DNA from 3 places in the Streptomyces sp. NPDC057010 genome. Region 2 is predicted to be linked to each of the others. Evidence: riboswitches for the same ligand, from Rfam matches in the RefSeq annotation. Region 2 holds a riboswitch; each other region holds the start of a gene.

Region 1 (9,452 bases), on a different contig from region 2:
ACGATCCGCCCGCCCGTGATCGGGGACGGGTCCAGCGCCTCGATGTCCACGCCGCCGTCGCCCGACCGCTGCGTGGTCACCGCTTCCATGCCCATCGCCCGGAAGAGCTCCGCCACCAGGTTCTCGAAGGCGATCGGGTCCATCACGAACAGGTCGGGCTCGTCCCCGTCGCCGGACGTGTGCCCGCCATGGCTGACAACCCCTCCGGCGACCTCCTCCGGCCTGCGTCCGGGCCGTACGGCGGTCAACTGGTCGGGCCGCGCCGAGAGCTGCCCGCCCAAGCCCTCCACCAGGCAGTCCACCGCGCTGACCTGCTCCAGGCGCAGCCTCGCGAAAGCGGATCGCGTCGCCGGCAGCGTGGCCAGTACGAACTGCGCCTCCTGACCGGTCACCGGATCGTGGCAGTCCACGAACCCGTTGACCACGACCGAGTCCAGAACATCGAACTCGTCCGCCGCGTACAGCTCGCGCACCACCAGCAGCATGCATTGCGCCAGCAGGTCCCGGTACAGGGCGCGCCGTTCCGAGGCTCGGCGGGGCTTCTCGTTGAGCTGGTCCGTACTCGGCAGGTACTGCACCGACCTGGCCTCCGGCACCACCGCGTACCCGGGCAGCTCCCAGTCCAGCACCAACTGGCGCGCGGCCGGGTCGTACGCCGCGGCCACCTGCCTCGGGAGCGCCTCGGGCCAGGCCGCCGAGGTGCCCACGGCGGCCGAGAAGTACTCCACCACCGCCGCCGCGTCGCCCGCGCGCAGCGCCCCGGGCAGCCGGTCGAGCCGACTGTTGTGTGCTCGGACCCCGGCCAGCTGCTCGGCCGCCCACCGGTCGTACTGCTGCCGGTACACCGCCAGTTGCTGCTGCCGCTGCGCCTCGGCGGCGTTCGCCGCCTGCCAGGCCTGGGTGTACCGGGCGTGCGCCTCCCGCTCCGCCTGCGCCCGGTTGCCCGAGCCGAGGGTCCAGCCGCTGCTCTGCCCCTGGAACTCGTCGATGCGCGGCATGGGCACCGGCTGCGCCAGTGGCCCCGGCGGCGTGAACGGTTCCACCTGCTCGGGCCGGACCAGGGCGTCCATCCTGAACGCCGGTGTCCGGCAGCCCGAGACCAACAGGCCCCGCAGAGTGGCGACCTCGGCATCGAGCTGCTCGGTCCGCCGTCGAGCCTCGGCCTCGCGGTACTGCCGGTGGCCCCGCGCCACGTCCCGTTCGTAGCTCCCGATCGGTGCGCTGCTCGATCGACGACTCATCAGCTCTGTTCTCCCCCCACCGCGTATACGGGGAAAACACTAGTCGGCACATGGGGTGTCCGGTCCCGGAGCGGACACCCCGTACGCCGTCCTACAGCGCGGCCCCCGCCAGCGCCGCGACGGCCGCCGGCAGCGCGGTGCCCGAGCCGTCCCGGCGCGGGTCCGCGGCCGGCAGTTCGGCCGGGGTGCCGTTCGCCGACGCCGCGCGGACCGGGGAGCCGCCCGCCCAGGCCAGCACCAGCAGGTCCTCGCCCTTCAGGAACCGCTGGCAGCGCACGCCGCCGGTGGCCCGGCCCTTGCGCGGGTACTGGTCGAAGGGGGTCAGCTTCCCGGACAGCACCGAGTCGTCCAGCGTCCCGTGCGAGCCCGCCACCGTGAACACCATCGCGTCCCGGGCCGGGTCCACGGCCGAGAAGTGGATCACCTTGGCGTTCTCGGCGAGCTTGATGCCCGCCATACCGCCCGCCGGGCGGCCCTGCGGTCGCACCTGGCCCGCCGGGTAGCGCAGCAGCTGGGCGTCGTCGGTGATGAAGACCAGGTCCTCCTCGCCCGTGCGCAGCTCGACCGCGCCGACGATCCGGTCGCCCTCCTTGAGGGTGATGACCTCCAGCTCCTCCTTGTTCGCCGGGTAGTCCGGCACGACCCGCTTGACCACGCCCTGCTCGGTGCCCAGCGCCAGACCCTGCGAGGCCTCGTCCAGCGAGGTCAGGCAGACCACCTTCTCGTCCGCCTCCAGCCCGGAGAGGAACTCCGAGACCGGGGCGCCGCCCGCCAGGTTCGGCGCGGCGTGGGTGTCCGGCAGCTGCGGCAGGTCGATCACCGACAGCCGCAGCAGCCGCCCGTACGAGGTGACCACGCCGACCTCGGCCCGGGCGGTCGCCGCGACCTGCGAGACGATCAGGTCGTGCTTGGTGCGGGCGCCGCCCTCCGCCTCCGGCAGCGGTTCGCCGGTCACGGTGCGCGCCAGCAGGCCCGTCGAGGACAGCAGCACCCGGCACGGGTCGTCCGCGACCTCCAGCGGAACCGCGCCGACCGTCGTACCCGCCGACTCCAGCAGGACCGTACGCCGCTCGGTGCCGAACTTCTTCGCGACCGCCGCCAGTTCCGTGGAGACCAGCTTGCGCAGCTCGGTGTCGGACTCCAGGATCCCGGTCAGCTCGTCGATCTCGCCGGTCAGCCGGTCGCGCTCGGACTCCAGCTCGATCCGGTCGAAGCGGGTGAGCCGGCGCAGCGGGGTGTCCAGGATGTACTGGGTCTGGATCTCGCTCAGCGAGAAGCGCTCGATGAGCCGCTCCTTCGCCTGCGCGGAGTTGTCGCTGTCCCGGATGAGCCGGATGACCTCGTCGATGTCGAGCAGGGCCACCAGCAGGCCCTCGACCAGGTGCAGGCGGTCGCGCCGCTTGCCGCGGCGGAACTCGCTGCGCCGCCGGACGACCTCGAAGCGGTGGTCGAGGTAGACCTCCAGCAGCTCCTTGAGGCCGAGCGTCAGCGGCTGCCCGTCCACCAGCGCCACGTTGTTGATGCCGAAGGACTCCTCCATCGGCGTCAGCTTGTAGAGCTGTTCCAGGACGGCCTCCGGGTGGAAGCCGTTCTTGATCTCGATGACCAGGCGCAGACCGTGCGCGCGGTCGGTGAGGTCCTTGACGTCGGCGATGCCCTGGAGCTTCTTCGAGCCGACCAGGTCCTTGATCTTCGCGATGACCTTCTCGGGGCCGACCGTGAAGGGCAGTTCGGTGACGACCAGGCCCTTGCGGCGCGCCGTCACGTTCTCCACGGCCACCGTCGCGCGGATCTTGAAGGTGCCGCGGCCGGTCTCGTAGGCGTCCTTGATCCCCGAGAGGCCGACGATGCGGCCGCCCGTGGGCAGGTCCGGACCCGGCACGAAGCGCATCAGCGCCTCCAGGTCCGCCTGCGGGTAGCGGATCAGGTGGCGGGCGGCCGCGATGACCTCGCCGAGGTTGTGCGGGGGCATGTTGGTGGCCATGCCGACCGCGATCCCGGAGGTGCCGTTGACCAGCAGGTTCGGGTAGGCGGCGGGCAGCGCGATGGGCTCGCGCTCCTGGCCGTCGTAGTTGGCGGCGAAGTCGACGGTGTCCTCGTCGATCGACTCCGTCATCAGCGACGTGGCGTCGGCCATCTTGCACTCGGTGTAACGCATCGCGGCCGGCGGGTCGTCGTTGCCGAGCGAGCCGAAGTTGCCGTGGCCGTCGACCAGGGGCAGCCGCATCGAGAAGGGCTGGGCCATGCGCACGAGCGCGTCGTAGATCGACTGGTCTCCGTGCGGGTGGAGCTTGCCCATGACCTCGCCGACGACGCGCGCGCACTTGACGTAGCCGCGGTCGGGGCGCAGACCCATCTCGTTCATCTGGTAGACGATGCGCCGGTGCACCGGCTTCATCCCGTCGCGGGCGTCGGGCAGGGCGCGGGAGTAGATCACCGAGTACGCGTACTCGAGGAAGGAGCCCTGCATTTCGTCGACGACGTCGATGTCGAGGATCTTCTCCTCGAAATCCTCCGGCGGCGGGGTCTTCGTGCTGCGGCGGGCCATCGCTGCGCGGCTCCTTAACCAAGAATGGGTGTGCTGGGGGGTCTGACGCGGACCATTGTGGCCCGAGGCACCGACAACGCCGACTCCGACCCCGGGGGTCCCCCCAGACGGAGCTGGGGGCGTGACCCGGGAACTTATCCGGCAACCGACGCGCTTGCATACAGTGGCAGGTCTGACAGAAATCTCTGCATCGCGATCGAAGGGACCACATGCCCATGGGTCACACGGCCACCGCCCAGGCCGGCTCCGGCGGCCTGACAGCGACCGAGCACCGGCTGGCCAACGGCCTGCGCGTGGTGCTTTCCGAGGACCACCTGACCCCGGTCGCCGCGGTCTGCCTCTGGTACGACGTCGGCTCGCGCCACGAAGTCAAGGGCCGTACCGGCCTGGCTCACCTTTTCGAGCACCTCATGTTCCAGGGCTCGGCGAGCGTGCCCGGAAACGGGCACTTCGAACTGGTCCAGGGCGCCGGCGGCTCCCTCAACGGCACGACCAGCTTCGAGCGCACCAACTACTTCGAGACGATGCCGACCCACCAGCTGGAGCTCGCGCTCTGGCTGGAGGCTGACCGCATGGGCTCGCTCCTGGCCGCCCTGGACGACGAGTCCATGGAGAACCAGCGCGACGTCGTCAAGAACGAGCGCCGCCAGCGGTACGACAACGTCCCCTACGGCACGGCGTTCGAGAAGCTGACCGCGCTGGCGTACCCCGAGGGGCACCCGTACCACCACACCCCGATCGGCTCCATGGCCGATCTGGACGCGGCCTCGCTGGAGGACGCGCGCGCCTTCTTCCGTACGTACTACGCGCCGAACAACGCGGTGCTGTCCGTGGTCGGCGACATCGACCCGGAGAAGACCCTCGCCTGGGTCGAGAAGTACTTCGGCACCATCCCGTCGCACGACGGCAAGCAGCCGCCCCGCGACGGCACGCTCCCCGAGATCATCGGGGCGGAGCTGCGCGAGGAGATCGTCGAGGAGGTCCCGGCGCGTGCGCTGATGGCCGCCTACCGGCTCCCGCACGACGGGACCCGCGAGTGCGACGCGGCGGACGTGGCGCTGACCGTCCTGGGCGGCGGAGATTCCTCGCGGCTCCACAACCGCCTGGTGCGCCGCGACCAGACGGCCGTCGCGGCCGGCTTCGGCATGCTGCGCCTGGCCGGGGCCCCCTCGCTGGGCTGGCTGGACGTGAAGACCTCGGGCGGGGTGGAGATCCCCGACATCGAGGCGGCCGTGGACGAGGAGCTCGCGCGGTTCGCCGCCGAGGGCCCCACCGCCGAGGAGATGGAGCGCGCGCAGGCACAGCTGGAGCGGGAGTGGCTGGACCGGCTGAGCACGGTCGCGGGCCGCGCCGACGAACTGTGCCGCTTCGCGGTCCTGTTCGGCGACCCGCAGCTGGCCCTGACGGCAGTCCAGCGCGTCCTCGACATCACCGCCGAGGAGGTGCAGGCCGTGGCCGCGGCCCGGCTGCGCCCGGACAACCGGGCGGTGCTCGTGTACGAGCCGATCGCGGCCGACGACAACACCTCCGAGAACGAAGACGAGACCGAAGGGGCGGAGCAGTGAGCGACACCGCAGCCGTCACGATGACCTTCCACCCGCGGCCGCAGGCCGGCGAGCCGCAGCCGTGGGCCTTCCCGGCCCCCGACCGCGGGGTCCTGCCCAACGGCCTGACCCTGCTGCGCTGCCACCGCCCCGGCCAGCAGGTCATCGCCGTCGAGGTCAACCTCGCCGCCCCGCTCGACGCGGAGCCCGCGGGCCTGGACGGCGTCGCCACGATCATGGCGCGCGCCCTGTCCGAGGGCACCGACAAGCACTCCGCCGAGGAGTTCGCGGCCGAGCTGGAGCGCTGCGGAGCCACCCTCGACGCGCACGCCGACCACCCGGGCATCCGGGTCTCCCTGGAGGTCCCCGCCTCCCGTCTGCACAAGGCGCTGGGCCTGCTCGCCGAGGCGCTGCGCGCCCCCGCCTTCGCCGACGCCGAGGTGGACCGGCTGGTGCGCAACCGGCTCGACGAGATCCCGCACGAGCTGGCGAGCCCGCAGCGCCGCGCGGCCAAGCAGCTCTCCAAGGAGCTCTTCCCGGCCTCCCTGCGGATGTCCCGCCCGCGCCAGGGCACCGAGGAGACGGTCTCCCGGATCGACTCCGCCGCCGTGCGCGCCTTCTACGAGGCCCACGTACGCCCCGCGACCGCCACCGCGGTGGTCGTCGGCGACCTGACCGGCATCGACCTGGACGCCGTACTGGCGGACACCCTGGGCACCTGGACGGGCAACTCCGCCGAGGCCCTGCCGGTGCCGCCGGTGACCGCCGACGACACCGGCCGCGTGGTCATCGTGGACCGCCCCGGCGCGGTCCAGACCCAGCTGCTGATCGGCCGGATCGGGGCCGACCGGCACGACCGGGTCTGGGCTGCCCAGGTGCTCGGCACCTACTGCCTGGGCGGCACCCTCACCTCCCGCCTGGACAAGGTGCTGCGCGAGGAGAAGGGCTACACCTACGGCGTGCGCGCCTTCGGGCAGGTCCTGCGCTCGACCGCCGACGGCAAGGGCGCCTCGATGCTCGCCATCAGCGGCTCGGTGGACACCCCGAACACCGGCCCGGCGCTCGACGACCTCTGGAAGGTGCTGCGCACCCTCGCGGAGGGCGGCCTGACCGACGCCGAACGGGACGTGGCGGTACAGAACCTGGTGGGCGTGGCCCCGTTGAAGTTCGAGACGGCGGCCTCGGTGGCCGGCACCCTGGCCGACCAGGTCGAGCAGGAGCTGCCCGACGACTACCAGGCGCAGTTGTACGCGCAGCTCGCCGCCACCGGGACGGTGGAGGCCACTTCGGCCGTCGTGGCCGCCTTCCCGGCGGACCGGCTGGTCACGGTCCTCGTGGGCGACGCCTCTCAGATCGAGGCACCGGTGCGGGCGCTGGGGATCGGTGACGTGAGCGTCGTCACCAACTGACGTTCGGCCGATGGCCAATTGGCGATCGGTGTGAGGGGTTCCGGCGGCTCGGCCGCCGGAACCCCTTTTGTCCGTTTCATGGTGTGGTTGCTCGTATGCGGTGTGGCGTACGCAACAAAAGGGCGCGTCTGTTTGGCGATTGACTGATGATCCGCCTAGCGTCGGCCCTGCTGTCCGTCAGTTGTACCCGCCGCACCCGCGGCACCGGGCAGCGATCGCCGAGTCCCCGTCAGGCGCGAGCCTGGGGAGCCGGGGACCCACATCAGTCCCTGGGGTGAATCGGACCGCCTCGCAAGAGGAGGCCCGTAGGAGACCTTCCTGCTCCGAACCCGTCAGCTAACCCGGTAGGCGAGAAGGAAGGAAAGGATCAGCCCCTTCATGGCGTTTGGCAGTCGTCCCGCCGGCTCCGGTAAGCACCGTGGTTCCAGCCGTCTGAGCCGCAAGACCGCCGGTTACGCCGGCATAGCCGCCCTCGCCACCACGGGCGTCGTCGGCTCCCTGGCCGGTCCGGCCTTCGCCGCGGACAGCGGCGACAACAACTCCGCCCAGGACAACGGGCTCGGTGCCGTCGTCGTCGCCGAGGACCTCGCGGGCGACCTCCAGGACCAGGCCGCCTCCCAGCAGCGCGCCGCCGAGCACGCCGCCGCCCAGGCGCAGGCCGAGGCCGACGCCAAGCAGCGGGCCGCCGAGGCCAAGCGCCTCGCCGAGGCCAAGGCGAAGGCCGAGCGCGAGGCCGCCGAGCGCGCCGCCCGCGAGGAGGAGCGCAAGCGCCTCAACACCTTCGTCGCCCCGGTCGACGGCTCGTACGTCAGCACGCAGTACCACGCGGGCGGCGGCATGTGGTCCTCCGGCAGCCACACCGGCATCGACTTCCACGCCGCCTCCGGCACCTCCGTCCACGCGGTGGGCGCCGGTACCGTCGTCGAGGCCGGCTGGGGTGGCGCGTACGGCAACAACGTCGTCATCAAGCACAACGACGGCACCTACACGCAGTACGGGCACATGTCCTCGCTGAGCGTCTCCGTCGGCCAGCAGGTGACCCCGGGCCAGCAGATCGGCCTGTCGGGTTCCACCGGCAACTCCAGCGGCCCGCACCTGCACTTCGAGGCCCGCACCGGCTCCCAGTACGGCTCGGACATCGACCCGCTCGCGTACCTGCGCTCGCACGGCGTCAGCCTCTGACCCGAAGGCGCCACCGCTCCACGGACGGTCCGAAGGCCCCGGCTCACCAAGCCGGGGCCTTCGCGTTGTCCGCGTGCAAATGTTTCGTATTTTCGACCGCTCTCGGAAATTATCGTGTGTTGCAATAGAGTCGCAGCACGCGCATGCGTGTCCAATGACTGTGCGAGTCGGAAATAGGCGGAGGTTCGGTCTTGCGTATTCCTGCGCACGCGGTATGCACGGCAATTCGCGACGACATCGTCTCCGGGGTCTTCGAGCCGGGCGGCAGACTCACCGAGGAGGTCCTGGCCCGGCGGTACGGGGTCTCGCGCGTCCCCGTCCGCGAGGCGCTGCGCACCCTGGAGTCCGAGGGGTTCGTGACCACGCGGCGCCATGCGGGCGCCTGCGTGGCCGAGCCGACCGAGCAGGAGGCCGCCGACCTGCTGGAGCTGCGGATGCTGCTGGAGCCCCTCGCCGCGGCCAGGGCGGCCCGGCGGCGCACCGAGGCCCACCTGAAGGTGTTGCGCGGACTGGTCAGGCTGGGCCAGGAGCGGGCCAGGAGGGGCCAGGGCGAGGACCTGCGCTCCCTGGGGGGCTGGTTCCACGAGACCCTCGCGCAGGCCTCCGGCAGCCCGGGGCTGATCGCGCTGCTCACGCAGATGCGGCACAAGGTGGCGTGGATGTACGTGGTGGAGGCGCCGGTGCGGCCCGTGGAGTCCTGGGCGGAGCACGGCGCGATCGTGGATGCGGTGGCGCGCGGCGACGCCGAGCGGGCCCGGACGCTGACCGCGGTCCACGCCGGCCGGGCGGCCGAAGCGCACCGGCCCCGGAGCCGGATCCGGCCCGCGGTGAGCACTTCGCAACCTGCCGTAAACATGTCGAGCGTCCGGCATTAACACGGGCCGTATACAAAGGATCGGTACTCGGCGTGAATTAGCCCCCGCCCGTGCCGTATTCCTGCGGGGCCGGATTTCGCGGACCGGAATTCCCGTGCTGCCCTTTTTTCATCGGGCCGGATATTGCGTCGCGGAAACAGCGAAGCCGTGGCCCCGGAACTCCGGGGCCACGGCTTCGCCGCGAAGGGTCAGACGGTCTCGGGGAGCTCCTCGAGACCCTCCTCGACCAGCTTCGCGAGACGGTCCAGCGCGGCCTCCGCGCCGTCGGCCTCGGACGCGAGGACGATCTCCTCGCCACCCTGGGCGCCCAGGCCCAGAACCGCCAGCATGGAGGCGGCGTTGACGGGGTCGCCGCCGGCCTTCGCGATGGTCACCGGGACGCCGGAAGCGGTCGTCGCACGGACGAAGATCGAGGCGGGACGAGCGTGCAGGCCCTCGGCCCAGCCGACGTTGACGCGGCGCTCTGCCATGGTGATGCCCTTCAGGTTCTTACGGTTGTCTAGACCAGTCTCTCACGACGCCCGGAATGCTCCGACCGACCTTCGGCCTGGATCCTCCGCCGTTCGACCTTCCCCAGCTTGCACTGATTTGCCCCAGCTTGCCTCATGCGCCGCGCAGGAGCTATTCAGCCAGTCATGGCCTTAAGATCACCG
Region 2 (9,452 bases):
TGATGCTGCGGTGGCGCGGCCCGTACGGGAAGACGCGGGCGACGGCGTCCCCGGCGCACACGGCCACCGCCGTGAGCAGGGCGGCGAGCCCCGAGCCGAGCAGGCTCGGGCGGCGCAGTGCGCTGCGCGGAGAGCGGTGCGGTGTCGACATGGTGGGCCGACCCTGGCAGCACCGGAGGAAGCGATGGTGGCCACAGGGTGAACGCGCACCCCAACACCCCGGGAATCGTTGGTCGAACCGGTGGCCCGCACCACCGTGACCTCATACCATCGATCATCGCAAGGCCCTTGTGCACCGACGCACAATCTCCCGGCCCTGGAGGCTCCTTTGCACCGTCGCACAGCGCTCTCCGTCTCCGCCGCCCTGCTCCTGGCGGCCCCCCTGCTGTCCGCCTGCTCGGGCGGGACCCGGCCCGGCACCGCGGCCGTCGTCGGCGGTGAACGGATCACCACCTCCGCGCTCCAGGCCCAGGTCAACGACGTCCGCGCCGCGCAGAACCGTTCCGGGCAGTCCGCGGCCGAGCTGATCGCGAGCACCCCGAACCTGGAGCGGCAGAAGCTGGACTCGATGCTCCAGAGCCGCGTCATCGACAAGATGGCCGCGACCGCCGGGATCACCGTCTCGGAGAAGGAGATCGAGGACGAGCGCAAGGCGTACGTCGACGACAACAACGGGGCCGAGCAGTTCGAGGCGCTGCTGCTGCAGAAGGGCGCCATGGCCCCCGGCCAGGTCGACCGCTTCCTGCGCGACCGCGTCCTGCTGACGAAGCTGACCGCCAAGTACGGCAACGGGAAGCTGGAGGAGCCGGCCCGGGCGGCCGCGAAGGCGCTGCACATCGAGGTCAACCCGCGCTACGGCGCCTGGGACGTCAAGCAGATCAAGCTCGGCGCCGGGGAGACCCCCTGGATCACCCAGCGCACCCGGCCCGAGCAGGCACCCGCCGGAGCGTGACGCCGCCGCCCGGAGGTAGGTTCGGAGGGTGACTGACCACGACCCCTCCCACGACACGTCCGTCGAGCCCACCGGCCGCATCGTCCTGCTGACCACCAGCCACCGGGTCGCCCCCGGCGTGCTGTCCTGGCCCGCGTGGCAGACCCTGCGCGCCGCGGACCGGGTGCTGTGCGCCGACCCCGGCCACCCGCAGCTCCCGTACCTGCGGGAGGCGGGGGTGGAGGTCGAGCACGAGACCCCGGACGCCCACGAGCTGGTCGAGGCCTGCGCCGGCGGCCGGACGGTCGTGGTGCTCCCGTCGGGCGAGGGCGACCAGCGGCTCACCGACGGGCTGGCGCGCCTCGCAGGCTCGGGCCGGGTCTCGATGCCCGACCTGGAGCTGCTGCCCGGCTCCTACGACCTGCCCGGCGCGCGCCTGCTCGACCTGGTCCAGGTCATGGACCGGATCCGGCGCGAGTGCCCCTGGTCCTCCCGGCAGACCCACGAGGACCTGGTCAAGTACGGGATCGAGGAGGCGTACGAGCTCGTCGAGGCGATCGAGGCCGGTGACCGGGAAGAGCTGCGCGAGGAGCTCGGGGACGTCCTGCTCCAGGTCGTGTTCCACGCGCGGATCGCCGAGGAGGCCGAAGACCCAGACGAGGCGTTCTCCATCGACGACGTGGCGGGGACCCTGGTCCAGAAGCTGATCCACCGGCACCCGCACGTGTTCGGCGACGCCGAGGCGAACACCCCGGAAGAGGTCAAGGCGCACTGGCTGCGCACGAAGGCGGTCGAGAAGCAGCGCGACTCGGTGACCGACGGGATCCCGCTGGGCCAGCCGGGTCTCGCCCTCGCGGCCAAGCTCGCCGGACGGGCCCGTGCGGGCGGCGTGGCAGTGGAGCTGCCCCGCGGCGAGGGCATCGGGTACGAGCTGCTGGAGCTGGCGGCACGCGCCGAGGCGTCGGGGATCGACCCGGAAACGGCGCTGCGCGCGGCGGCTCGCGTCTACCGGGACGCGATCCGGGCCGCCGAGGGCGTCGGCGAGTAGCCCTCAGCGGTGCTGTTCTAGTACGGGCGCGGTGCGCGGCCCGAGGGGTTGTGCCAGTGCGGCGACGGGCGGTTCAGGAACCATTCGCCGAAGCCGAGGGGTCGGCCGCCCGGGCCGTGGCCCCTGCCGGCGGCGGGTACGGAGTCGTAGAAGATCCGGTCGGGGTGGGCGCCGAGCTCCTCCAGGAGGTGGGCGGTCTCCTCGATGAACTGCGGCGGCCCGCTGAGGTAGACGTCCTGGGCGGGCCACAGGCCCCGGTTGCTGAGCGCGGTGGCGAGCCGGTCGGTGGCCTGGTTGCGGTGCTGCCCGGGTGCGGGCGTGATGTAGGTGACGCCGAGCCAGCCGAGGGCGGCGGCGTACTCGTCGATGAGCGGGCGGTCGTAGAGGTAGGCGGCGTCCCGCGCGACCACGAAGAGCCGTACGTCCTGATCAGGGGGGTGGTCCGCGAGGTCCTCCAGCATGGCGCGGATCGGCGCCCAGCCGGTGCCCGCGGCGATGAGGCTGGCCGGCCGGTCCGTGCGGCGGAAGGTCAGCTGCCCGCCGGCGGCGCCGAGCCGCAGCAGGTCGCCCGGCCGGCTCTCGTCGACCAGGGCGGTGCTGAGCCGCCCCCGCTCGATCCGGCTGACGTGCAGGTCGATCGTGCCGTCGGGGCGCGGGGCGTTGCCGATCGAGTACGTGCGCCAGGTCGTCGGGACCCGGGCGCTGCTCACGCTCGTGTACTGGCCGGGGAGGTAGGGGAAGGGGGCGTGCGGTCTGAGGGTCAGGACGCCGATGTCCTGCCCGTACTGGAGGTGGCGGACCACCTCCGCGTCCCACCACGGCGGGTCCTCGCCGGTGGCGGCGCCGGCCATCATCGCGTCGGCGATCACCTGGTACGCCTCGGTCCAGGCCTTCTCCACCTGCGGGGTCCAGGCCTCGCCGGAGGTTTCGGCGAGGGCGGCGATCAGGCTGGTGCCCACGGCGGCGTAGTGCTCGGGGCCCGCCAGGAACTTGCGGTGGTCGCGCCCGAGGTCGCGTAGGTAGGGGACGAGGGTCTCGTTCTCCAGGTGGGCGATCACGTGTGTGAGCGCGGCGAAGAGCCGGTCGCGCTGACGCTCCATGTCCTCGGGGGAGGCCGGGAAGAGTTCACGGACTCCGGGGTTGTGCCAGAAGAGGTGGGAGTAGAAGTACTTGACCGCGTGTTCGGCCCGTCTCTCCACCACCGCGAAGCTGCTTTTCAAGATCCTCACATCCACAAAACCGAAAGTAGGAATGTCGGACAAGGTGAGGTCAAGCGATGGCGGATCTACGGACAGCCGCGACGAACGACCCATATGGGATGGGGGTCGTATGCCGGGATACGGTCATCCGGTGCACGAGCAGACTCCCGCATCCCCCGCCGACTCCCCTTCGCCCCAGGGTCCGACCCTCTTCGACTGGGAGTTCGCGACCGACCCCTACCCGGCCTACGCATGGCTGCGCGAGCACTCCCCGGTGCACCGCACCAAGCTCCCCAGCGGGGTCGAGGCCTGGCTGGTGACCCGGTACGCCGACGCCCGCCAGGCCCTCGCCGACCAGCGGCTCAGCAAGAATCCGGCGCACCACGCGGAGCCCGCCCACGCCAAGGGCAAGACGGGCATTCCGGGCGAGCGCAAGGCGGAGCTGATGACGCACCTGCTGAACATCGACCCGCCGGACCACACCCGGCTGCGGCGCCTGGTGTCGAAGGCGTTCACCCCGCGCAGGGTCGCCGAGTTCACCCCGCGGGTGCAGGCGCTCACCGACCACCTCATCGGGCAGTTCCAGGAGAAGGGGGAGGCGGACCTCATCCACGAGTTCGCCTTCCCGCTCCCCATCTACGCCATCTGCGAGATGCTCGGCGTACCGCGCGAGGACCAGGACGACTTCCGCGACTGGGCCGGGATGATGATCCGGCACGGCGGCGGTCCGCGCGGCGGAGTGGCCCGCTCGGTCAAGCAGATGCGCACCTACCTCGGCGAGCTCATCCACCGCAAAAGGGATGATCTGGGCGACGACCTGATCTCCGACCTGATCCGGGCGAGCGACCACGGAGACCACCTGACGGAGGGTGAGGCCACCGCCATGGCCTTCATCCTGCTCTTCGCCGGCTTCGAAACCACGGTCAATTTGATCGGTAATGGGCTGCATGCCCTGTTCATGAACCCGGATCAGCGCGAGCGCCTCCAGCTCTCGCTCGCCGCCGGTCAGAGCGCGCTGCTGGAGACCGGGATCGAGGAGCTGCTGCGCTACGACGGCCCCGTGGAGCTGGCCACCTGGCGGTTCGCCACCGAGCCGCTGACCCTCGGCGGGCAGCCGATCGCGGCCGGGGACCCGGTCCTGGTCGTCCTCGCGGCAGCCGACCGCGACCCGGCCCGGTTCGCCGATCCGGACACCCTCGACCTCGGGCGCACCGACAACCAGCACCTCGGATACGGGCACGGGATCCACTACTGCCTGGGCGCTCCGCTCGCACGACTTGAAGGACAGACGGCGCTTGCGACTTTGCTCACGCGTCTGCCGGATCTGGAACTCGCCGTTCCGCCGGAAGACCTGCGCTGGCGCGGCGGACTGATCATGCGTGGCCTGCGCACTCTCCCTGTGCGCTTCACACCCCGAAACATCTGAGCGCCGCCTGACCGGAAGTCAGTTCCCTGCCGAACTTGTGACATGCGTTCGAAGGCCGCTAGGTTCTGCCGTTACCCCGCCGTTATGCGAAAGGTGCAGCCTCATGCTTCCCGGGAACGGCCGCCACAGACGCCCCCGCCAGATCCCCGCGATCGTCGTCACCGCCGGAGTCACCGGCTCCGCGCTGGCCCTGCCGCTGCTCGCCGCCACAAGCGCGAGCGCGGCGGACACCTCGACGTGGGACAAGGTCGCCGAATGCGAGAGCGGCGGCACGTGGACCGCCAACTCCGGCAGCGGATCGTACGGCGGACTCCAGTTCACGCAGGAGGAGTGGCAGGCCGCCGGCGGGCTCGACTTCGCCAAGCGCGCCGACCTCGCGAGCCGGTCGCAGCAGATAGCCGTCGCCGAGCGCGTACTCGCTTCGCAGGGAACGCAGGCGTGGTCGCTGTGCGCGGCATCGGCCGGGCTGGACCAGCAGAGCCCCGCGGCCGCGGTGGACCCCGGCCTGCCGGGCGGCTCCCACTCCGTCACCCCCTCGCCCTCCCGTCCCGACGACGGCGTGCCCGTCACCGGACACGGCAAGCCGTCCACGGACTACGGGCAGCCGACCCCGGGCCCGTCCGAGAGCCCCTCCTTCGTGGTTCCCGACGGCCCCCTCGGCCCCTCGCTCGGACTGCCCGTCATGCCGTCGCCGGACGACCTCACCACGGACCCGACGCTTCCGGTGACCCCCGCGGACCCGACCGCCCCGACCACCCCGACCGTCCCCACCGTCCCGCCCGTCACCCCCGCCGACCCGACGGCCCCGGTGACCACGGATCCGGTGGACCCCACCGCCCCGCCGCTCACCCCGGCCGACCCGACGGCGCCCGCGACGCCCGGCGTCACGCCCGGCCCGACGGCCCCCGGCGCCTCCGCCGAACCCACCTCCCCCGCCGCCCCGTCGGCCACCCCGGCCGAGGGCACGGGCAAGCACCGCGGAGCACCCGCCGCCGAGGCGCCGGCCGTCTCTGATGCCCCGTCGGAGCCCAAGTACACGGTGCAGGAGGGCGACAGCCTCGCCGCCATCGCGGATGCCAAGGGGGTCAAGGGCGGCTGGAGCGCGCTGTACCAGGCCAACGAGCAGGTCATCGGCCAGGACGCCAACCTGATCAAGCCCGGCCAGAACCTGGATCTAACCGCAAAATAAGGGCACTTCGGGCATCCGGAAAGACTTGATTGTCCGTTTTCTGTAAGTGAGACATGTGTCTCTTCCGGTCAACTGGCGTGTCACCCCTCGGGGATTCTGCAAACCCTGTCCTCACCTGCGCAAACGTGCGTAAGTGGAACGCAAGTAGGGGCCGTTTCCCCCCGATGTCGCTTGTTGAACATCGGGGGGAGGCCTGTCTACCTTCTGAATCGCCCGCCACCGCGGGCTCCTTCGACCGCATCGCCGAATCCTGCCGGCGGACGGGGGGAACAGTCGTCGCGTCAAGCGCCGAAGGCAGGAGCGGGGGAACCAAGGTAGGCGCCGGGAGCGGCCGTTGAGAGACGGTCACGCCACCGGCTAGGGGTTAAGCCGTGCGCTAGGTCGCACGACCGGGCAACTCATCCGCCCGAACCCGACAGCTCACCTCGTAGGCGTCGGTGAGGAGAAACCTCATGCTGCTTTCCGGCAAGGGCAAGCACCGCCGCGCCTCCAAGGCGACCCGCATCGTCACGCTCGCCGGTGTCGCCGGTGTGGCCGTCGCCGCGCCCCTGATGGCCGCGAGCTCCGCCTCGGCCGCCACGGCGGGCGAGTGGGACCGCGTCGCGCAGTGCGAGTCCGGTGGCAACTGGGCCATCAACACCGGCAACGGCTACTACGGCGGCCTGCAGTTCTCGGCCTCGACGTGGGCCGCGTACGGCGGCAAGGCGTACGCCCCGCAGGCCAACCAGGCTTCCAAGTCCCAGCAGATAGCCATCGCCGAGAAGGTCCTCAAGGGCCAGGGCAAGGGTGCCTGGCCGTCCTGCGGCGTCGGCCTGTCCAACTCCTCGTACGGCGGCGGCGCTCCCGAGGCCCCCTCCAAGCCGAAGACCGAGCCGAAGAAGACGGAGCAGAAGGCCGCTCCGAAGAAGACCGAGCAGAAGGCCGCGCCGAAGAAGGAGACCCAGCGCTCCGAGGCCGCCCCGACCACCCGCTCCGAGCGCGCCGAGGCCCCCAAGACCGGCAACGGCTCCTACGAGGTCAAGCCCGGCGACACCCTGGGCGCCATCGCCGACGCCAACGGCGTCAAGGGCGGCTGGGAGAAGCTCTTCGAGCTGAACAAGGACATCGTCTCCGACGCCGACCTGATCTTCCCCGGTCAGAAGCTGAAGCTCAGCTGAACACTGCGGCAATAGCCGCGCTCCCCACCGCCCGGCGCGTCTCCCCCCACGCGCCGGGCGGCGGCGTTTTGCCCGGTGGATACCCGACGATCAAGAGTCGTATGTCCTGGAAGCAAGGTATTCGGCCCCTTTTTCGTCCCAGGACGCGGGCGGTCGGCTGGCCGAGTGCCCGGAGCCGGTTAGGCTCTAGTCGGCGAGGCCATCCCACGGCCTGACGCCACCGCACACCCAGCGTCACATCCCAGAAGGAGATGCTCGTGCCGTCCATCGACGTCGTCGTAGCCCGGGAAATCCTGGACTCCCGAGGCAACCCCACGGTCGAGGTCGAGGTGGGCCTCGACGATGGCAGCACCGGCCGTGCTGCAGTTCCGTCCGGCGCCTCCACCGGTGCATTCGAGGCCATCGAGCTCCGTGACGGTGACCCCAACCGTTACATGGGCAAGGGTGTCGAGAAGGCCGTCCTCGCCGTCATCGAGCAGATCGGGCCGGAGCTCGTCGGCTACGACGCCACCGAGCAGCGCCTGATCGACCAGGCCATGTTCGACCTGGACGCCACCGACAACAAGGGCTCGCTCGGCGCCAACGCCATCCTCGGCGTCTCCCTCGCCGTCGCGCACGCCGCGTCCGAGGCCTCCGACCTCCCCCTCTTCCGCTACCTCGGCGGCCCGAACGCGCACCTGCTGCCCGTTCCGATGATGAACATCCTCAACGGTGGGTCGCACGCCGACTCCAACGTCGACATCCAGGAGTTCATGATCGCCCCGATCGGCGCGGAGTCCTTCTCCGAGGCGCTGCGCTGGGGTGCCGAGGTCTACCACACCCTCAAGAAGGTCCTGCACACCAAGGGCCTCTCCACCGGCCTGGGCGACGAGGGCGGCTTCGCCCCGAACCTGGAGTCCAACCGCGCCGCGCTCGACCTCATCGTCGAGGCCATCAAGCAGGCCGGCTACACCCCGGGCAAGGACATCGCGCTCGCGCTCGACGTCGCCGCGTCCGAGTTCTACAAGGACGGCAAGTACGAGTTCGAGGGCCAGTCCCGCTCGGCCGCCGAGATGACCGACTACTACGCCGAGCTCGTCGAGGCGTACCCGCTGGTCTCCATCGAGGACCCGCTGTTCGAGGACGACTGGGCCGGCTGGAAGACCGTCACCGACAAGCTGGGCTCCAAGGTCCAGATCGTCGGCGACGACCTCTTCGTCACCAACCCGGAGCGCCTGGCCCGCGGCATCGAGGAGGGCTCCGCGAACGCCCTGCTCGTGAAGGTGAACCAGATCGGTTCGCTGACCGAGACCCTCGACGCCGTCGAGATGGCCCAGCGCAACGGCTTCAAGTGCATGATGTCGCACCGTTCCGGTGAGACCGAGGACGTCACCATCGCCGACCTCGCCGTCGCCGTGAACTGCGGTCAGATCAAGACCGGCGCCCCGGCCCGCTCGGACCGCGTCGCCAAGTACAACCAGCTGCTGCGCATCGAGGAGATCCTCGACGACGCCGCCGTGTACGCGGGCCGCAGCGCCTTCCCGCGCTTCAAGGGCTGAGCCTTCGCCTAGCCTCCCTGCGTCCCCGCACTCGGTCCCGTACCGTGTGCGGGGACGTAGTGCGTAGTGCGTACAACAGGGGAGGCGGGATCAATGGCCGGGAACCGGGATCGGTTCTCCACCTTCTCGACCGCGACCAGGCTCAAGCAGCTCGGTGAGCGGACCGCCGCCCACGTCTACCGCTCGCAGTCGCGCCGCCAGGTCCGCCGCAGCCGGCTCACCGGCCGCGCCGCGCTCCTGGTGCTCGTGCTCTGTACGCTGGTCGTCGCCCTCGCGTATCCGATGCGCCAGTACGTGTCCCAGCGCTCGGAGATCGCGGAGCAGCAGCGGGCGGCCGCGGCCGCGCGGGACCGCCTTGAGCGGCTGCGCGACGAGAAGGCCCGCTGGCAGGACAACGCCTACGCCGAGCAGCAGGCGCGCAAACACCTGCACTTCCTCCGCCCGGGGGAGACCGGCTACATCATGACCGACCCCGGCGCGCAGGGCCCCGAGCGGCACCGGACCGGCCAGGCCGGCTCCGACCGCCCGTGGTACTCCAACGTCTGGGACGGCGTCGACAAGGCCGACCGCCCGGGCGACTGACCGGTACGACGACGCACCGCAGCACCCATCCACGAGAACGAAGAGACTTCCTCCAGGCATGCAGACGCCCCCGCCCCAGACCGACCGGACCGAGCCGACCGACGCGGACATCGAGGCGTTCGAGCAGCAGCTCGGCCGCCCGCCGCGCGGCCTGCGCGCCATCGCCCACCGCTGCCCCTGCGGCCAGCCGGACGTGGTGGAGACCGCCCCCCGGCTCCCCGACGGCACCCCCTTCCCGACGCTGTACTACCTGACGTGCCCGCGCGCGGCCTCCGCGATCGGCACGCTGGAGGCCAACGGCGTGATGAAGGAGATGCAGGCCCGCCTCGCCGAGGACCCGGAGCTGGCCGCCGCGTACCGGAAGGCGCACGAGGACTACATC
Region 3 (9,452 bases), on a different contig from region 2:
TACCGGCCAGGTCCTTGATCGTGGGGAGGTCGAGGTGGTCGTAATGGTCGTGGGAGATGACCACGACGTCGACCTTCCCGAGGGAGGCGAGGGGTACCGGTACGGGGTGCAGGCGCTTGGGGCCGGCGAAGGGGAAGGGGGAGCAGCGCTCGCCCCACACCGGGTCGAAGAGCACCCGGCGCCCGTCGATCTCGGCGAGCACGCTGGAGTGGCCCATCCAGGTCAGCCGCAGTCCGCTCGCGGGCGGCTTCGCCAGCTCCGCGAGGGTGGTCGGGTACACGGGGATGGGGGCGCCGGGGCTGCGCCGGAGGCGCTGCTCCTTGTGGAAGTAGATCTTGGCGAACTCCTTCATGGACCCGGAGGGACGGGTCCGGGCGCCGACCGGGTTCTGGAAGACGCCGTCGGCGAAGTTCGGCGAGCGGTGGATCCGCTCCAGGCGGGCGCCGGACGGGTCCGCGCCGAAGGCTTCGGGCCGCAGGGCGCGCAGCCGAGGACGCAGGGGACTGGAGCCGGTCAAGGCGCCTCCTGGGAGGAAGGGTCGGGACGGTCGTCGGTCTACGACCATCCCAACGCACACCTGCCCCGAAGGATTCCGCTTGCGGCCCCCGCTCCCCTCCCGTCCCGCCTAGAGCGGGAGCAGGTCCGGCCGCTTCGCCTCGACGTGGTCCCCGGAGGACTCCCCGCGCAGGCGCCGGCCGATCCACGGCACCAGGTGCTCGCGCGCCCACTGGATGTTGTCCCGGGTCACGTCCACCGAGCCGCGGGCCGGCAGCGGCGGCCACGGCTGGTCGGGGTCCGTGGGCACCTCCAGCCCGAGCACCTGCGCGGCGCGCAGCGCGACCCGCGTGTGCCCCTCGGGCGACAGGTGCAGCCGGTCCGCGTCCCAGGCCCGCCGGTCCTGTACGGACTTCAGCGACCAGAGGTCGAGCACCGGGCAGTCGTAGCGGTCGGCGATGGCGCGGACGTGCGCGCTGTACGTCGCCACCTTGCCCCGCAGGTGCTTGAGGACGGGCACGCCCCGGGTATCGAAGCCGGTGGTGATCATGACCTGGCCGACGGCCCCGGTGAGGTCGGCGACGGCGGCTTCGAACCGCTCCGCGACGTCGTCGGGGTCGCTGCCGGGCCGGATGATGTCGTTGCCGCCCGCGCAGAAGCTCACGAGGTCAGGGGCGAGCTCCTTGGCCCGCGGGACCTGTTCGGCCACGATCTGGTCGAGGAGCCGGCCGCGCACGGCCAGGTTCGCATAGCGGAAGTCGTGCTCTTCGCGCTGATCGGCCAGGAGCACGGCGAGCCGGTCCGCCCAGCCGAGATAGGAGTCCCCCGGCCCCGGGTCCCCCACGCCCTCGGTGAAGCTGTCCCCGATCGCCGCGTACGAGCCGATGGTCTTGAGTGTCGTCGTCGTCGCTGCCACGACGCCATCCTTCACTCCCGTAACCAACCTACGCCAACGTAATGAGGGGTTGACGGACCGTGATCTATACCACCCGGGGGATAAGGAATAAGTACACGTGAGGCCGGGACCCCCCTCGGGTCCCGGCCTGACGTGTGTCCCTGCTCCGACGGCGGGTGCCGTCAGATGGTGACGCCCTTGGAGCGGAGGTAGGCGATCGGGTCGATGTCCGAGCCGTAGGACGGGCCCGTGCGGATCTCGAAGTGCAGGTGCGGGCCGGTGGAGTTGCCCGTGGAGCCGGAGAGGCCGATGGTCTGGCCGCCGGTGACGCTCTGGCCCACCGAGACGGAGAGCTGGGACAGGTGGCCGTACTGCGAGTACTTGCCGTCCGCGTGGCGGATGACGACCTCGTTGCCGTAGGCGCCGCCCCATCCGGCGGAGACGACGGTGCCCGCGCCGACGGCCTTGACGGTGGTGCCGGAGCTCGCGATGAAGTCGACGCCGGTGTGGTAACCGCTGGACCACATGGCACCGGGGGTCTTGTACTGGGTGGAGATCCCGCCGCCCACCGGGGCCACGAAGCCCGCGGCGCTCGGGGCCTTCGCGCCGGTGGAGGTGCCGGTGCTCTTCGGCTTCTGGGCCTGCTTGGGCTGCGGGGCGGGGACGGGCGCGTCCTGCTCCTCGCCGGAGGCCTCGTCGGTGGAGGCCTCGGCCGGGTCGTCGGCCGGGGCGTCCGCCGGGGCCTCGGCCGGGGCGGGGGCCTCGGCCGGGGCGGAGTCGCCCTTCGCGCCGAGCGTCAGCTTCAGGCCGGGGTGGATGAGGGAGGGGTTGCTGCCGACGGCCTCGCGGTTGTCGGCGTACAGCCGCTCCCAGCCGCCCGACAGGTGGCGCTCCGCGGCGATCTTGGAGAGGTAGTCGCCCGGGACGACCGTGTACACGGTCGGCGCGGCCTGGAGCGCGGCCGGGACCTGCGGGGCGGCGGCCGGAGCGACGGCGGGGGCCACCGCGGGAGCCGAGACCGGGGCGGCGGCCGGGGCGCCGGCCGCGTGGGCGCCGGCGGCGCCCATGAGCGGCAGCGCGAGGGCCGCGCCACCCGTGCCGGCCGCGGCGAAACCGCGGGATATCGAAAGCGACTTGGGGCGGCGGTGCTTACCCTTTGCAGGCATGGCGAATTCCTCTCCGGCGCCTGCGAGGTGAGCTGTCGGGTTCGGACTGGAGATGTCCGGCCGGCCATGTGCGGAACATGTACGGCTTCACCCCGAGCCGTCCCGGAATCAAAGATCCGGACCGGCGGCCTACCTGGTTCCCCCGCTCCTGCCGCGCGCGTGAATAGTCGGGTGCGGTTCCCGGGCGGCGGCAGGATTCGGCGGTCCACCCGGATCGATCGCGAAGGTAATCGAGTTCGGCCGCACCTAACAAGCCATGAATTTCCTGACGGATTCCCAGGGATGAGGGATCAATGGAATTCCGGTCACCCTCCGTCCATTCCCCACCGCCAACAGCCGCCCCGGCCGGGCCTTTCCGTTTTAGCGATCAGGCACTCACGGTCACCGTATGATCTGGCTCACGGGGAGGCGCCCGATCTCGCCTCCGCTCATGGCAAGTTGGCGCCAAGTAGTGTAATTCGGACACCTACGACGAAGCGGAGGAGTTCCTTGACCCAGCAGATACCCCCGGCCCCGCCGGCGCGCCCGCAGTCCGAGCCGGAATTGACCGGAGTGCGCAATTTCCGTGATGTGGGCGGATTGCCGACATCCGACGGACGAAGGGTCAGGTCGGGACGACTGTTCCGAAGCGGACATCTGGCACATGCCACCGAAATCGATGCAGAATTCCTCGGTTCGCTCGGCCTGCACACGGTCTTCGACTTCCGCAACGCGGCCGACCACGCCCTGGAGGGGCCGGACGTCGCGCTCCCCGGCGTGCGCAACGTCAACATCCCGCTGTCGGATCCGGCCGACGGCCGGGAGTTCTGGAAGATGGTCCGCGACGGCGACCTCGACCAGCTCCGCTCGATCCTCGGCGACGGCAAGGGCGTGGCCCGGATGTCGAACTCGTACCGCGGGATCATCAGGCACCGCACCGCCGAGCACAGCCGGGTGGTGCACTCCCTCGCCGAGGACAGCGTCCCGGCCCTCCTGCACTGCGCGGCCGGCAAGGACCGGGCGGGCCTGTCGATCGCCGTCACCCTGCTCGCGCTCGGCGTCCCGCGCGAGGCGATCGTCGCGGACTACCTGGAGTCCAACGCCCCGCACAACCGCTACCGGGTCCGCCGCAGCAGCGAGTCGGCCGAGGCCCGCTCCCCCGAGGTGATGGAGCTGCTCGCGCCGCTCTTCGACGCCCGCGCCGAGTACCTGGTCGCGGCCTTCGACACCATCGAGGAGGTCTGGGGCGGCGTGGACGGCTACCTGTCGCAGGGCCTCGGGCTCGCCCCCGAGACCCTGGACCGCCTCCGCGGGCGGCTGCTCGACTGAGGTCCGGGCCGGAGGGGTGCCCGCGGAGCACCCCTCCGGCAGGCCGTCACCGGTTGCCGACGGCCTGCTTCACCAGCGTCCTGCCGAAGTCCCACATCAGCCCCGACCCGCCGTGCGCCTCGTCCATGACCTCGCGGAAGGCGCCGACGAACCGGTCGACGTCCCGCTCGTCCACGATCAGCGGCGGAATGAGCTTGATGACCTCCAGGTGGTCCCCGGACACCTGGGTCAGGATCCGGTGCTTCTGCAGCAGCGGCACCACGACCATCTGGGCGAAGAGCCCCTTGCGGGCCGCCTGGAGCACGGTCCACCGGCTGCGCAGCCCCAGCGAGGACGGCCGGCCGAACTCGATGCCGATCATCAGTCCGCGCCCCCGCACCTCGTGCAGCAGCTCGTACTCGTCCACCAGGGCCGCGAGCCGCCCGCGCAGCAGGTCACCCATGGCCCGGGCGTTGGCCACGACCTCCTCGTCCTCCATCACCGACAGCACCGCCAGCCCGGCCGCCATCGCCTGCGCGTTGGAGCCGAAGCTCGCGGAGTGCACGAGCACCCGGTCCATGGACGAGTAGACCTTCTTGAAGATCCAGTCCTTGCCCAGGGTCGCGCCGACCGGCACGTACCCGCCCGAGAGGGCCTTGGCCACGCACACCAGGTCCGGCTCCACGCCCGGCTCGTGCTGGTACGCGTAGAAGTCGCCGGTACGTCCGAGGCCGGTCTGCACCTCGTCCGCGATCAGCAGCGCCTTGTGGCGGCGCAGCAGCTCCTGCGCCGCGGGCAGGAAGCCGGGTGGGGCGGCCTGGACCCCCTTGCCCTGGATCGGCTCGACGACGAAGGCGGCCACGTCCCCGCGCCCCAGTTCGCGCTCCAGGGCGGCCAGGTCGCCGAGCGCGATCTTCGTGTCGGGGAGCAGGGGCGCGAAACCGTCCCGGAAGCCGCCCTCCCCGTTGACCGACAGGGAGCCCGTGGTGAGCCCGTGGAAGGCGTGGTCGCAGTAGAGGATCCTGGGCCGCCCGGTGGCGTACCGGGCGAACTTCAGGGCCGTCTCCACCGCCTCGGTGCCGCTGTTGCCGAAGAAGACCCGGTCCAGGTGCGGGCTGTGGGAGAGCAGCTTCTCGGCCAGCAGCCCGGGCAGCGGCTGGCAGTCGAAGCGGGTGAGGTCGGCGAGCTGGGCGTCCAGGACGTCGTGCAGGGCGCGGCGGACCACCGGGTGGTGCCGTCCCAGGCCCATCACTCCGAAACCGGCGAGCATGTCGAGGTAGTCGTTGCCCTCGGCGTCCCAGAAGTGGGCTCCCTCGGCTCGTTCGTAGACCTTGTCGAAGCCGATGGTGTGCAGCATCCGGGGCAGCTGGTGGTTGAGGTGGCGGCCGTGCAGCTCGTACCGTTCCCCGCCCCGCTCGTCCAGCAGGGCGCGCAGGTCGAAGCCGGTCACTGCTTCTCCCGGTTCCCCGAGACCGTCTCCCGGGCCGCGCGCAGGGATTCCTTCAGGGAACCCATGGTGGCGAGGACGGCGGTGGGTTCGTAGCCGCAGTGCGCCATGCAGTTCGCGCAGCGCGGGTCCTTGCCCCGGCCGTACTTGCTCCAGTCGGTGTCGTTGATCAGTTCCCGGTAGGTGGGGACGTAGCCGTCGCTCATCAGATAGCAGGGCCGCTGCCAGCCGAAGAGGGAGTAATTCGGAATGGCCCACGCGGTGCAGGGGAAATCTGCCTTTCCTTCCAGGAAGTCGAGGAAGAGCGGCGAGTGGTTGAGCCGCCAGCGCCGCCGGTTGCCGCCCGCGAAGGCCTTCTTGAAGAGTTCCCGGGTCTGTTCGACGCCGAGGAAGTGTTCCTGGTCGGGGGCCTTTTCGTAGGCGTAGGCGGGCGAGATCATCATCTCGTCCACCTTGAGGTCGTCATTGAGGTAGTTGAGCACCTCGATGATGGTCTGCGGGGTGTCGGTGTTGAAGAAGGTGGAGTTGGTCGTCACCCGGAAACCGCGCCGCTTCGCCTCCTTGATGGCCGCGACCGCCTCGTCGAAGACGCCTTCCTTGGCGACCGACTCGTCGTGGCGTTCGCGCAGGCCGTCGATGTGCACGGCGAAGGCGAAATACGGGGACGGGGTGAACTTCTCGATCTTCTTGCGCAGGAGCATCGCGTTGGTGCAGAGGAAGACATACTTCCGCCTGGCCACCAACTGGCGCACGATCTCGTGGATCTGCGGGTGCATCAAGGGCTCGCCGCCCGCGATGGACACCATGGGCGCGCCGGACTCCAGCACGGCGCCGACCGCCTGGGCGACCGGCATGCGCTGCTTGAGCACGCCGGCCGGATGCTGGATCTTCCCGCACCCCTCACAGGCCAGGTTGCAGGCGTAGAGCGGCTCCAGCTCGACGATCAGCGGGAACTTCTCACGCTTGCGGAGCTTCTGTTCGAGCAGATAGGTCCCGACCCTGATGGTCTGGCGCAGCGGCATGGCCATCTGGCTCACCTCCTGGGGAGCAGCAAAGAACGGTGCCAGTCATAGAACGCGGGCAGTACGGCACGCAGGACACGGAAGGCCGATATTCCTCCGCGGACGGTGCCGATACGGACGAGCTCATGCTCCGGAGCGTCCACGATCACCCGGACGGCCGCAACCGGACGTCCCCCTCCCGACGGGGGGCGGTCGCCGCGGGTGGCGGTCCACAGGGTGGCCGCGGACTCCATGTCGACCGCGATGGCGCCGGTGGCGCGCAGCTGCGCGCGCTCCTGGCCGCGGACGACGTGGTCGGATCCGGTCAGTGCGCCGAGGTGCACGGTGCGGCCGGGGGCGGCCCGGGCCAGTGCCTCGGCGAGCAGGGGGGTGCCGGTGCACGGGACGGTCCCGTGCGGGTCCCGGGTCTCCTCGGCAACGACCAGGTCGCCGGGGTGCATGCCGGGGACCAGCCCGGCGCAGAACCCGGTCGCGAGGACGGCGGCCCGGTCCATGCCGGGCCGCTCCAGGGCCCGGCCGACGGCCCGCTCCGCCGCGCGCGGGCCCATGCCGGTGCGCAGGAGCCCGTACGCCTGCGGAGCGCCGCGGGCCGAGCTGCGCAGGGCGGCCTGCTCGATGCGCAGGGCGCAGGCGACCAGCAGCGGGTCCGGGTTGCCCGGTCTGCCGCCCCGGGCGGCGGACATCAGGATCCCCCGGCGGGGACGAACGGTTCCCCGTGCAGGTAGCGGCCGAGGGCGGTGAGCGGGAAGACCTGGCGGTACAGGTGGTAGTTGATGGAGAAGTCCCAGGGGAAGCCGGTGCCGGTGAAGTAGGGCTCGTCCCAGGTTCCGTCCTGGGCTTGCGTCCGAACGAGGTAGTCGATGCCCCGTTCGACGGCCTTGCCGTCCCGCTCTCCGGCCGACAGCAGGGCCATCAGCGCCCACGCGGTCTGCGAGGCGGTGGAGGCGCCCTTCCCGGCCCACGACCGGTCCCGGTAGGAGCGCTGGTCCTCGCCCCACCCGCCGTCCTCGTTCTGTACGGTTTCCAGCCAGTGCACGGCCCGCCGGATCGCGGGATGCGCCGGGGCGATGCCGGCGGCGGTCAGGGCCGGTACCACCGAGCCGGTGCCGTAGACGTAGTTGGTGCCCCAGCGGCCGAACCAGGCGCCGTCGGGCTCCTGTTCGGCGAGCAGCCAGGCGATGCCGCGGCGGGTGCGGGTGTCCGCGGTCCGGCCTTCAAAGGCGAGCATCTCGACCACGTGGGCGGTGACGTCGGCCGAGGGCGGGTCGATGACCTCCCCGAAGTCGCAGAAGGGCAGCCGGTTCGGGAAGGGGCTGGTGTTGTCGGCGTCGAAGGCGGCCCACGCGCCGTTCTTCGACTGCATGCCGAGGTTCCAGGAGACGCCGCGGGCGATGGCGGCCTCGACGCGGGCGGGGTCGGGGTGCCTGATGCGGCGCAGTGCGAGGACGACCTCGGCGGTGTCGTCGATGTCGGGGTAGGTGTCGTTGTGGAACTCGAACGCCCAGCCGCCGGGGGCGAGCCCGGGCCGCCGGACCGCCCAGTCCCCGCTGCGGCCGATCTCCTCGCCGAGCATCCAGTCGGCGGCCTTGACCAGCGCCGGGTGGTCGGGGGGCAGGCCCGCGTCGGCGAGCGCGATCGCGGCGAGGCAGGTGTCCCAGACGGGTGACTGGCAGGCCTCGATCATGCGGGCGCCGTCCTCGCGCCACACCGCGAACCGGTCCAGGGAGTCCAGGCCGGCCCGCATCACCGGGTGCCCGAGGTCGTAGCCGAGCAGGTGCAGGGCGATCACGGAGTACACCGCGGGCGGCTGGATCCCGCCCCAGCAGCCGTCGTTCTCCTGGCGTTCGATGATCCAGCGGGCGGCGGTGGCCATGGCCGCCTTGCGGAGCCGGCGCGGGGCGAACCGGCGGTAGACGTGCAGGACCTTGTCCATCCGCTGGAAGGCGCCGTCCCAACTGGCCATCGGCGCGAGCGGTTTGACGGGGTACGGCGTCCGCGCGTCGGTGTGCAGCTCGTCCAGGGCGAAGGGCGCCGGGCGGACGGGCCGCAGCGCGGAGACCACGGTGAGCGGCACGATGGTCTGGCGGGCCCAGCAGCCGAAATCGTAGATGTTCAGCGGCACCCAGGGCGGCAGGAAGACCAGCTCGGGCGGGAGTTCGGGCAGGTGGTCCCAGCTCCACCAGCCGAAGAGGGCCAGCCAGATCCGGGTGAAGACCCGGGCGGCGGCGATCCCGCCGTGGGCCCGGATCCAGGCGGAGGCCCGGGCCATGTGCGGGGCGTCCGGGGCGTCCCCGGCGAGGCGCAGGGCGACGTACGCCTCGATGGTGGCGGAGAGTTCGGGCGGTCCGCCGTGGAAGGTGGCCCAGGTGCCGTCGTCGCGCTGCTCGCCGCGGATGAACAGGGCGGCGGCCCGGGTGGTGGCCTCGTCCCGGATGCCCAGGAACTGCCGCAGCAGCAGGTCCTCGGCGTCCATGGTGACGTTGGTCTCCAGGTCGCCCTTCCACCAGCCCTCGGGGTCCTGCCGTTCCAGCAGGTGCCGGGTCGCTCGCGCGGCGGCCTCGTGGACCCCCCGCGGGTCGCCGTCGGGCGGCCCGTCGGGCACCGCGGCCGCCCGCCCGGCGCCGGGCCGGGCCGGCCGTGGGCCGGAGGGCGGGTCCGCGGGCGGGCTCACGCGCGCCCGGCCGGGCCGCGGGGCGCCCGGGGCGGTTTCGCTGCCAGCGTCAGCGCTGTCCGCGCTGCCGTCGGTCGTCGCTGTCATGGCTTCCCCTTCGTGCAGTCTGTCCTCTGCTGTGCTGGGGTCTGCCGTCGGCCGGCGCCGCGCCCTTCAGTGCGAAGAGGTGGCTCCGGCCGGCGACTCGCGAGTCATATCCGCTTGCGGGCGGCGTTCACCTCTTGCGCACGACGACGAAGTCGGCGAGTTCGACGAGCTGTTCGCGCACCCGCTGCGGCATGTCGACGTCGTCGAGGGCCTTGATGGCGACGGCGTGCTGCCGGCGCGCCTCGTCGGCGGTCCACTGGCGGCCGCCGGCCGCCTCGATGAGCGCCGCGCGCGCCGCGAACTCCGCCTCGGAGAAGTTCTCGAAGTCGCTGCTCTTCGCGTCGGCGGCGAGCAGCTCGGCCAGTTCCGACGAGGCCGGGCC

Evidence for each region. Region 2 has a riboswitch for cyclic di-AMP ahead of ACFTXQ_RS29245 (transglycosylase family protein). Riboswitches for the same ligand answer to the same signal wherever they lie in the genome.
Region 1: another riboswitch for cyclic di-AMP. It lies ahead of ACFTXQ_RS05600 (M23 family metallopeptidase); the one in region 2 lies ahead of ACFTXQ_RS29245 (transglycosylase family protein).
Region 3: another riboswitch for cyclic di-AMP. It lies ahead of ACFTXQ_RS11150 (peptidoglycan DD-metalloendopeptidase family protein); the one in region 2 lies ahead of ACFTXQ_RS29245 (transglycosylase family protein).

The regions. Positions count from the first base shown of each region.
Region 1 is NZ_JBHUSC010000003.1:309,218-318,669, reverse strand. Features, by position in the region: gene ACFTXQ_RS05620 (restriction endonuclease) at 1-1,241, opposite strand, end outside; gene ACFTXQ_RS05615 (DNA topoisomerase (ATP-hydrolyzing) subunit A) at 1,333-3,789, opposite strand; gene ACFTXQ_RS05610 (M16 family metallopeptidase) at 4,005-5,354, shown strand; gene ACFTXQ_RS05605 (M16 family metallopeptidase) at 5,375-6,742, shown strand; cyclic di-AMP (ydaO/yuaA leader) riboswitch at 6,949-7,108, shown strand; gene ACFTXQ_RS05600 (M23 family metallopeptidase) at 7,121-7,924, shown strand; gene ACFTXQ_RS05595 (GntR family transcriptional regulator) at 8,116-8,799, shown strand; gene ACFTXQ_RS05590 (HPr family phosphocarrier protein) at 8,988-9,269, opposite strand.
Region 2 is NZ_JBHUSC010000048.1:26,514-35,965, reverse strand. Features, by position in the region: gene ACFTXQ_RS29275 (YfhO family protein) at 1-151, opposite strand, end outside; gene ACFTXQ_RS29270 (SurA N-terminal domain-containing protein) at 329-952, shown strand; gene ACFTXQ_RS29265 (nucleoside triphosphate pyrophosphohydrolase) at 981-1,979, shown strand; gene ACFTXQ_RS29260 (globin domain-containing protein) at 1,997-3,208, opposite strand; gene ACFTXQ_RS29255 (cytochrome P450) at 3,330-4,604, shown strand; gene ACFTXQ_RS29250 (transglycosylase family protein) at 4,708-5,793, shown strand; cyclic di-AMP (ydaO/yuaA leader) riboswitch at 6,070-6,242, shown strand; gene ACFTXQ_RS29245 (transglycosylase family protein) at 6,246-6,950, shown strand; gene eno (phosphopyruvate hydratase) at 7,202-8,488, shown strand; gene ACFTXQ_RS29235 (septum formation initiator family protein) at 8,582-9,070, shown strand; gene ACFTXQ_RS29230 (DUF501 domain-containing protein) at 9,129-9,452, shown strand, end outside.
Region 3 is NZ_JBHUSC010000008.1:16,737-26,188, reverse strand. Features, by position in the region: gene ACFTXQ_RS11160 (MBL fold metallo-hydrolase) at 1-517, opposite strand, end outside; gene ACFTXQ_RS11155 (SGNH/GDSL hydrolase family protein) at 626-1,411, opposite strand; gene ACFTXQ_RS11150 (peptidoglycan DD-metalloendopeptidase family protein) at 1,573-2,556, opposite strand; cyclic di-AMP (ydaO/yuaA leader) riboswitch at 2,561-2,736, opposite strand; gene ACFTXQ_RS11145 (tyrosine-protein phosphatase) at 3,046-3,864, shown strand; gene ACFTXQ_RS11140 (aspartate aminotransferase family protein) at 3,911-5,293, opposite strand; gene hpnH (adenosyl-hopene transferase HpnH) at 5,290-6,318, opposite strand; gene ACFTXQ_RS11130 (1-hydroxy-2-methyl-2-butenyl 4-diphosphate reductase) at 6,324-6,995, opposite strand; gene shc (squalene--hopene cyclase) at 6,995-9,070, opposite strand; gene ACFTXQ_RS11120 (polyprenyl synthetase family protein) at 9,198-9,452, opposite strand, start outside.